DNA from 2 places in the Bacillus sp. FSL K6-3431 genome. Region 1 is predicted to be linked to the other one. Evidence: a T-box and tRNA genes for the amino acid it is inferred to sense, from the RefSeq annotation. Region 1 holds a T-box; the other holds one or more tRNA genes.

Region 1 (4,397 bases):
AATCAATCTTTTGGATAAAATGTTTAATTACGTAGGAAAAGGTAACACTTTGTTATAAGAACTCATACTTTGGAGGTTTCGCGTATGTTAAAAAAGATATTTTACTCTATTGCTGGAATTACCTTAATGCTTGGATTTACAGCATGCTCTAATGATCCATCCATCGATGATCATCCGAAAGAACGGATGGTGGTTCCTAAAGAGGTGAGGACGCCTGATACCAACCAAAAGGATAACAGTGGCGTAAATTCCGATGGAAATGTAGATGATACAAACGCGATAGAACAAATGGAAGAACTACCTTATACCGAATTTGATTTAGAAGTTAAATATGGTCCAAATAAAAAATACTCTGTTGAGTATGAACAAAAAAGTGGCAATGGGAAGTATGAAGCAATAGTAGATGATGAAATAAATGATAGAATATTACAGGGCATGGAAGCTTTTCAAACCGTATACGTTTTATTGAAAGATATTGAACTGACTGGATTATCACAAGAAGAGGTAATTCAAAAAGTCCTAGCTATTTTTCAATTAGATAAAGATTATACAGAATTTGATTTGGATTATATGTTGAAAGACGGAACTAAAGTAGATTTGGAAGATAAAAAATAAAACGCCAAACGGGGCTAACTGAAGCCCCTTTGGTGTTTTATTCATTAATCTCTATTATTCACTTCTGCTTTAAGTAATTCTGTAAACTCTTTAAAGGAAATAGTTTCTGACTTCTTCTCTCCATATTTCCTTACATTAACAGCTTCTTCTGTAATTTCATTGTCACCGACAACAAGCATATATGGCACTTTTTGCATTTGCGCTTCACGAATCTTATAACCAATTTTTTCTTCACGTTGATCAAGTTCAACGCGGAAACCGAGTGATTTTAACTTATCCTGAACTTTCTTAGCATAGTCAAAATGCACATCTGGAGAAACTGGGATAACTTGAACTTGAACAGGTGCAAGCCAAGTCGGAAATGCGCCTTTATATTCTTCAATCAAGAAGGCTACAAACCGTTCCATCGTTGACACAACACCACGGTGGATAACGACTGGACGATGCTGTTTGCCATCTTCACCAACATATGTCAAATCTAATTTTTCAGGTAAAAGAAAATCCAGTTGGACAGTAGAAAGTGTTTCTTCTTTTCCTAATGCAGTTTTGACTTGAACGTCTAATTTGGGTCCGTAGAATGCCGCTTCCCCTTCAGCTTCCACATACTCATCGCCAAAAGTATCCATTGCTTCTTTAATCATCGCCTGTGCTTTATCCCACATTTCATCATCATCAAAATATTTCTCTTTATCCTCAGGATCACGATAAGAAAGCCTAAAAGAGTAATCTTCGATGTTGAAATCTTTATACACTTCCTTAACAAGTTCCACAACACGGATAAATTCGTCTTTGATTTGATCTGGTCGAACAAATATATGCGCATCATTCAATGTCATTCCTCTAACACGCTGTAGGCCCGAAAGAGCGCCAGACATTTCATATCGATGCTGTGTGCCAAGTTCTGCAATTCGAATCGGCAATTCACGATAACTATGGATATCATTTTTATATACCATCATATGATGAGGGCAATTCATTGGGCGCAAAACAAGTTGTTCATTGTCCATATCCATGACAGGGAACATATCATCTTTATAGTGATCCCAATGACCACTTGCCTTATACAGGTCAACACTTCCCATAACCGGTGTATACACATGGTCATATCCTAGTTCAACTTCTTTATCAACGATGTAACGTTCGATGATTCTACGAATTGTCGCACCTTTTGGTAACCAAAGTGGCAACCCTTGCCCTACTTTTTGTGAGTTTGTAAATAAGCTTAGCTCTTTACCAAGTTTGCGGTGATCACGCTCTTTCGCTTCTTCTAGCATTTTCAAATGATTTGCAAGGTCTTCCTTTTTGAAAAAAGCTGTTCCATATACGCGTTGAAGCATTTTATTTTTGCTGTCACCACGCCAATATGCGCCTGCAATATTAAGCAATTTAAATTCTCTAATTTTCCCTGTAGATGGGACATGAACGCCACGGCACAGATCTGAAAACTCACCCTGTGTATAAATCGTTACTTTTTCATTTTCAGGAATGGCGTCAATTAGTTCTTGCTTATATTTATCTGCAGCAAACAGATCTTTCGCTTCATCGCGTGACACTTCTTTACGAACGATTTCCATATTTTCATTAATGATCTTCTTCATTTCCTTTTCAATAACAGGTAAATCTTCTGGTGTAATTGCATGTTCAAGATCCATATCATAATAAAATCCGCCTTCAATAACTGGACCAACACCAAATTGAACATCTGGATACAATCTTTTCATTGCTTGTGCCATTAAGTGAGCAGAACTGTGTCGCATTACCTCAAGTGCTTCATCGCTATCTGCTGTAATAATCTCAATCGCTCCATCTTGTTGTATCGGTGTTTTCAAGTCAATAAGTGCACCACTTAGTTTTCCAGCAAGTGCTTTCTTTCTTAAGCCTGGACTGATGGATGCTGCAATTTCTTCTGTTGTTGTCCCTTTTGGAAACTCCTTTATAGACCCATCTGGGAAAGTAATTTGAATTTGATTTGACATCATTTTTCCACTCCTTTTTTTATTGCCTAACTTCGGCGTATATGATGTACTAGTGGCTTACACCTTTCTAAATAAAAATACAAAAAACCCGTCTCCTGGAAAGGGACGAGTTTATATACACGTGGTTCCACCCTAGTTTTCAACATACGAAAAAAGCATATTGACTTGGATTCATTGTAACGGATTTGGCCCGCCAATCATTACTCACTGGTTCATGATTGGAGTTCAAAGGGGGTAAGTATCTAGTCCGTGTTGGGAAGCTCGCAGCTCCATCTTCCCTCTCTGTGAACCGTAACAAAATACTCATGTCCTTATCGCAACTGTTTGCTTGATTGATTATGTAGGTTATTATATCTAGTTGCGAAAAAAAAATCAAGGTTTATGGACATAAGCTTTTTTTAATATGTGAAAATGAGTTGGAGGCAAAATAAAGATTCGTTCTTCAAATATATTACGTAACGTTCTAACAAGTGCTTGCTCTTCATTAAGAGTGTAAAGATAAATTTTCTTAGGGGCCATTGATAAAAGCGGTGCTATGACTCCTGAATCTACATAAATTGGGTGATTGGCGAGCAGGCGTTGATCAATCATTGCCTTCATATCTTGATGAGATATTTCTTGGATATTTTCATCAAAAAATAAATTTGAATCATCCATGAGCAGATGAATCGTATTTTTTCTTGAGCCACGATTTTTCAAGTAGTCTCTTAGCATGCTGACAAACATCTGGTATTCTTGTTCCATTTTATATTCATCGATGGCGACCTCAAGATACTTACCTACTTGCTTGTAATAAGGCTTAAGCCTAAACCTTGAAAAAGAATCAAATAAAATCGGCCCTCCATAACTTAGCAAATCATCAATTGCCGAATGAAGCAACTGATCTTCATTCACATTTCCAACTAAATCGGATAAATCTTTGCGCTTTCCACTAAACATTTGTGCAGTAATTCCAATGATATGACTACGCTCATCTTCATTTTCATAATGATATGTTTGCAGTAACGTATCATTTAACCAGTCATTTCTTTTTGCTTCTTTTATAAAATGAAGCAATGCCTCCGCATACAAACCCCTTTTTTCCATTTCATTACTAAATGTATAAATAAACTGGCTCTGGCTTTCTTTTAATTTTTCCTTTACGCCATGTGCAGATAAATATATTTTTAGACGGATTGCATCCTTTATAGAAGTAAATATCAACTCCAAGCCCGTCCCCCCTTTTACTACTTTGTTACATGTATATGAGAGGTAGGACGGACTAGACCTATGAATTTAAGGTAAGTCCCCGACTACAGATATTTCAAATAAAAAACACCTGCAATTTGCAGGTGCTCATTGATGTCTTCGATTTGGCCCATCTAATTTAATAGGGGTTGATAAATATTTTATACGCTCCATAATTCTTGCTGCTTTCATTTTCTCTTCTTCTCCACGTTGCGTATATGTTAAATGATGCTCAAGTCCGTTGAAATCAAAATTAGAAGTAAAAAAGGTTGGTAGCTGCTCATGCATTCTGAATTGTAGAATGGAACCTAAAACTTCATCTCTTGTCCAGCTTGACATTGCTTCTGCTCCAATATCATCAAGCATAAGAATTTTGGCATTTTTCACTGCTTCAAGTTTGGAATTTAATGTTTGATCCCCAAGAGATTGTTTCATTTCCCGCAAAAATTCTGGGACATATACGATCAAAGAAGATATTTCCTTTTCAGCTAGCTGATTCGCAATTGCCCCGAGCAGATAAGATTTCCCGATACCGAAGCTTCCATATAAATACAATCCCTTCATCGCGCTTCCAGGATC
Region 2 (4,397 bases), 3.2 Mb from region 1:
ATGAATTAAAAGCATATGAAGATAAATTAGACGATGCGGGTACTGAAACACCTTTTGGAGACATTCCATATAAAAAAACAGATGGCTATGTAGACGACGATCAGCATTCATAAAGAAAACAGAAGTGTTCTAGCTCATTATCGCATTGTTGTGCAACAAGAATATGGGATAATACTGGGACAAAGTAGAATTGAAACACATTCATTTTCTTTTGCTTTTGCTTCTGCTTTTTGATAGAGGTACACTATGCGCTAGAGTAGGGTTTTAGACAAGTGAAACTTTTAAAAAGTTAGAGCTATATAAAATAAGCATGTAAAAAGACTATCATTCGTAGATAGTCTTTTTACATGCTTATTATGACCCCTACGGGATTCGAACCCGTGATACCGCCGTGAAAGGGCGGTGTCTTAACCGCTTGACCAAGGGGCCATGTACTAGTAAATATTATAATATGGCGGAGAAGGAGGGATTTGAACCCTCGCGCCGCTCACGCGACCTATGCCCTTAGCAGGGGCACCTCTTCAGCCTCTTGAGTACTTCCCCAAATTATAAACTCCGCAGGTAGGATTCGAACCTACGACCGATCGGTTAACAGCCGATAGCTCTACCACTGAGCTACTGCGGAATGGTGGGCCTGAGTGGACTCGAACCACCGACCTCACGCTTATCAGGCGTGTGCTCTAACCAGCTGAGCTACAGGCCCATAAAAAAGTTGGAGCGGGTGAAGGGAATCGAACCCTCATCATCAGCTTGGAAGGCTGAGGTTTTACCACTAAACTACACCCGCACAAAAATATAAGGGGCGACTAGTGGGGATCGAACCCACGATGTCGGAGCCACAATCCGATGCGTTAACCATTTCGCCATAGCCGCCATGTATTTCTACTACATTGTTTGAATAAAAATGGTGGCTCAGGACGGAATCGAACCGCCGACACAAGGATTTTCAGTCCTTTGCTCTACCGACTGAGCTACTGAGCCATATATATTTGATTTAAATGGCGGTCCCGACGGGAATCGAACCCGCGATCTCCTGCGTGACAGGCAGGCATGTTAACCGCTACACCACGGGACCAGATAATTCAAAGTTCAACCTTGAATTATTTATGATTGCGGGGGCAGGATTTGAACCTGCGACCTTCGGGTTATGAGCCCGACGAGCTACCGAACTGCTCCACCCCGCGACGATAAATACATTTAATTATGGAGGAGGAAGAGGGATTCGAACCCCCGCGAGATTTGACTCCCCTGTCGGTTTTCAAGACCGATCCCTTCAGCCAGACTTGGGTATTCCTCCGTAGTACATTATAAAAAAGTAATGGTGGACCTTGTAGGACTCGAACCTACGACCGGACGGTTATGAGCCGTCTGCTCTAACCAGCTGAGCTAAAGGTCCTCTATATGGTAGCGGCGGAGGGAGTCGAACCCACGACCTCACGGGTATGAACCGTACGCTCTAGCCAGCTGAGCTACACCGCCAATATAGGATAGTTTTACTTGTGAAAAATGGTGGAGCCTAACGGGATCGAACCGTTGACCTCCTGCGTGCAAGGCAGGCGCTCTCCCAGCTGAGCTAAGGCCCCATTGAGCTTATTTAAAATGGTCGGGAAGACAGGATTCGAACCTGCGACCCCTTGGTCCCAAACCAAGTGCTCTACCAAGCTGAGCTACTTCCCGCATAATTCCTTTGATACATTATGTAAATAATGGCGCGCCCGGCAGAAGTCGAATCCACAACCTTCTGATCCGTAGTCAGACGCTCTATCCAATTGAGCTACGGGCGCATATCAATGGTGCCGAGAACCGGAATCGAACCGGTACGGTAGTCACCTACCGCAGGATTTTAAGTCCTGTGCGTCTGCCAGTTCCGCCACCCCGGCACTACTTGGAGCGGAAGACGGGATTCGAACCCGCGACCCCCACCTTGGCAAGGTGATGTTCTACCACTGAACTACTTCCGCGTTTGAAATTGGCATTTTAGATTCTGTATTGTTTATAGGACGTAATTGTTTTTAGCAGATATTAATTAAAGTGCGGGTGAAGGGAGTCGAACCCCCACGCCTTGCGGCACTAGATCCTAAGTCTAGCGTGTCTGCCAGTTCCACCACACCCGCATAAAAATGGTGAGCCATGCAGGATTCGAACCTGCGACCCTCTGATTAAAAGTCAGATGCTCTACCAACTGAGCTAATGGCTCGTACATAATGTGCATTTTTCAAAAAAGTAACTACTGGTGCCGGCCAGAGGACTTGAACCCCCAACCTACTGATTACAAGTCAGTTGCTCTACCAATTGAGCTAGGCCGGCATTAAATAATGGTGGAGGATGACGGGTTCGAACCGCCGACCCTCTGCTTGTAAGGCAGATGCTCTCCCAGCTGAGCTAATCCTCCATTTTGAACGGATTGTCCCACTCTTTTTTTAGAGTGGTTTTAGTATCCATTTGTTAAGTACTATTGTACACTCAATAAAACTCTTTCTCACACTCAACATTAAGTTTTATTGCCTGGCAACGTCCTGCTCTTGCAGGGGGAAACCCCCAACTACCATCGGCGCTGAAGAGCTTAACTACCGTGTTCGAGATGGGAACGGGTGTGACCTCTTCGCTATCGCCACCAGACAAAATTACTCAACATTTACTATTATAACGCTTTTTATGTATTTTTCAAGAGAAATTTTCATTCTCTCAAAACCAGATAAATGAGAAGGTAAACGTGTGAAACATCTTTTGAATCTAGCTCCAGCGCCCAGCCCCTCGAGGTCGCAAGCCATCTTGCTGTGGTGGCTGAAAATCTGCCTCCTCACAATCTGTCTTGCGCTTGTCGGGGCTACCCGGGCGCTTCCGCTTTTTACTTTAGATTAAGTCCTCGATCGATTAGTATCCGTCAGCTCCATGTGTCACCACACTTCCACGCCGGACCTATCAACCTGATCATCTTTCAGGGATCTTACTAGCTTGCGCTATGGGAAATCTCATCTTGAGGGGGGCTTCATGCTTAGATGCTTTCAGCACTTATCCCTGCCGCACATAGCTACCCAGCGATGCTCCTGGCGGAACAACTGGTACACCAGCGGTGCGTCCATCCCGGTCCTCTCGTACTAAGGACAGCTCCTCTCAAATTTCCTGCGCCCACGACGGATAGGGACCGAACTGTCTCACGACGTTCTGAACCCAGCTCGCGTACCGCTTTAATGGGCGAACAGCCCAACCCTTGGGACCGACTACAGCCCCAGGATGCGATGAGCCGACATCGAGGTGCCAAACCTCCCCGTCGATGTGAACTCTTGGGGGAGATAAGCCTGTTATCCCCGGGGTAGCTTTTATCCGTTGAGCGATGGCCCTTCCATGCGGAACCACCGGATCACTAAGCCCGACTTTCGTCCCTGCTCGACTTGTAGGTCTCGCAGTCAAGCTCCCTTGTGCCTTTACACTCTGCGAATGATTTCCAACCATTCTGAGGGAACCTTTGGGCGCCTCCGTTACTCTTTAGGAGGCGACCGCCCCAGTCAAACTGCCTGCCAGACACTGTCTCCCAGCCGGATCACGGCTGCGGGTTAGAATGTCAGTACAGCAAGGGTAGTATCCCACCAGTGCCTCCACCGAAGCTAGCGCTCCGGTTTCTACGGCTCCTACCTATCCTGTACAAGCTGCACCAACATTCAATATCAGGCTGCAGTAAAGCTCCACGGGGTCTTTCCGTCCTGTCGCGGGTAACCTGCATCTTCACAGGTACTATAATTTCACCGAGTCTCTCGTTGAGACAGTGCCCAGATCGTTGCGCCTTTCGTGCGGGTCGGAACTTACCCGACAAGGAATTTCGCTACCTTAGGACCGTTATAGTTACGGCCGCCGTTTACTGGGGCTTCAATTCGCACCTTCGACCGAAGTCTAAGCGCTCCTCTTAACCTTCCAGCACCGGGCAGGCGTCAGCCCCTATACTTCGCCTTGCGGCTTCGCAGAGACCTGTGTTTTTGCTAAACAGTCGCCTGGGCCTATTCACTGCGGCTCATCTGGGCTATTCACCCAAATGAGCACCCCTTCTCCCGAAGTTACGGGGTGATTTTGCCGAGTTCCTTAACGAGAGTTCTCTCGATCACCTTAGGATTCTCTCCTCGCCTACCTGTGTCGGTTTGCGGTACGGGCACCTATTTCCTCGCTAGAGGCTTTTCTTGGCAGTGTGGAATCAGGAACTTCGGTACTAAATTTCCCTCGCCATCACAGCTCAGCCTTAGAGTGAAGGATTTACCTCCACTCCAGCCTACCTGCTTGGACGCGCATATCCAGCAGCGCGCTTACCTTATCCTCCTGCGTCCCCCCATTACTCAAACGGAAATAAGGTGGTACAGGAATATCAACCTGTTATCCATCGCCTACGCCTTTCGGCCTCGGCTTAGGCC

What was found. The T-box of region 1 lies ahead of thrS (threonine--tRNA ligase). A T-box ahead of a tRNA ligase gene usually reads a tRNA of that ligase, here a tRNA-Thr.
Region 2: it has a tRNA-Thr gene. The T-box ahead of thrS (threonine--tRNA ligase) is inferred to sense a tRNA for this amino acid. The anticodon was not compared.

Annotation. Positions count from the first base shown of each region.
Region 1 covers NZ_JBBOCT010000001.1:5,072,318-5,076,714, reverse strand. The annotation lists gene MHB53_RS24180 (YusW family protein) at 85-615, shown strand; gene thrS (threonine--tRNA ligase) at 660-2,591, opposite strand; T-box leader at 2,690-2,918, opposite strand; gene MHB53_RS24170 (putative sporulation protein YtxC) at 2,964-3,800, opposite strand; gene dnaI (primosomal protein DnaI) at 3,927-4,397, opposite strand, start outside.
Region 2 covers NZ_JBBOCT010000001.1:1,867,024-1,871,420, forward strand. The annotation lists gene MHB53_RS09545 (TraR/DksA C4-type zinc finger protein) at 1-113, shown strand, start outside; tRNA gene MHB53_RS09550 (tRNA-Glu) at 358-429, opposite strand; tRNA gene MHB53_RS09555 (tRNA-Ser) at 453-543, opposite strand; tRNA gene MHB53_RS09560 (tRNA-Asn) at 554-625, opposite strand; tRNA gene MHB53_RS09565 (tRNA-Ile) at 627-703, opposite strand; tRNA gene MHB53_RS09570 (tRNA-Gly) at 714-787, opposite strand; tRNA gene MHB53_RS09575 (tRNA-His) at 802-873, opposite strand; tRNA gene MHB53_RS09580 (tRNA-Phe) at 906-981, opposite strand; tRNA gene MHB53_RS09585 (tRNA-Asp) at 1,000-1,075, opposite strand; tRNA gene MHB53_RS09590 (tRNA-Met) at 1,111-1,184, opposite strand; tRNA gene MHB53_RS09595 (tRNA-Ser) at 1,205-1,297, opposite strand; tRNA gene MHB53_RS09600 (tRNA-Ile) at 1,320-1,396, opposite strand; tRNA gene MHB53_RS09605 (tRNA-Met) at 1,403-1,479, opposite strand; tRNA gene MHB53_RS09610 (tRNA-Ala) at 1,508-1,583, opposite strand; tRNA gene MHB53_RS09615 (tRNA-Pro) at 1,601-1,677, opposite strand; tRNA gene MHB53_RS09620 (tRNA-Arg) at 1,708-1,784, opposite strand; tRNA gene MHB53_RS09625 (tRNA-Leu) at 1,792-1,880, opposite strand; tRNA gene MHB53_RS09630 (tRNA-Gly) at 1,887-1,961, opposite strand; tRNA gene MHB53_RS09635 (tRNA-Leu) at 2,033-2,114, opposite strand; tRNA gene MHB53_RS09640 (tRNA-Lys) at 2,122-2,197, opposite strand; tRNA gene MHB53_RS09645 (tRNA-Thr) at 2,232-2,307, opposite strand; tRNA gene MHB53_RS09650 (tRNA-Val) at 2,317-2,392, opposite strand; rRNA gene rrf (5S ribosomal RNA) at 2,504-2,619, opposite strand; rRNA gene MHB53_RS09660 (23S ribosomal RNA) at 2,855-4,397, opposite strand, start outside.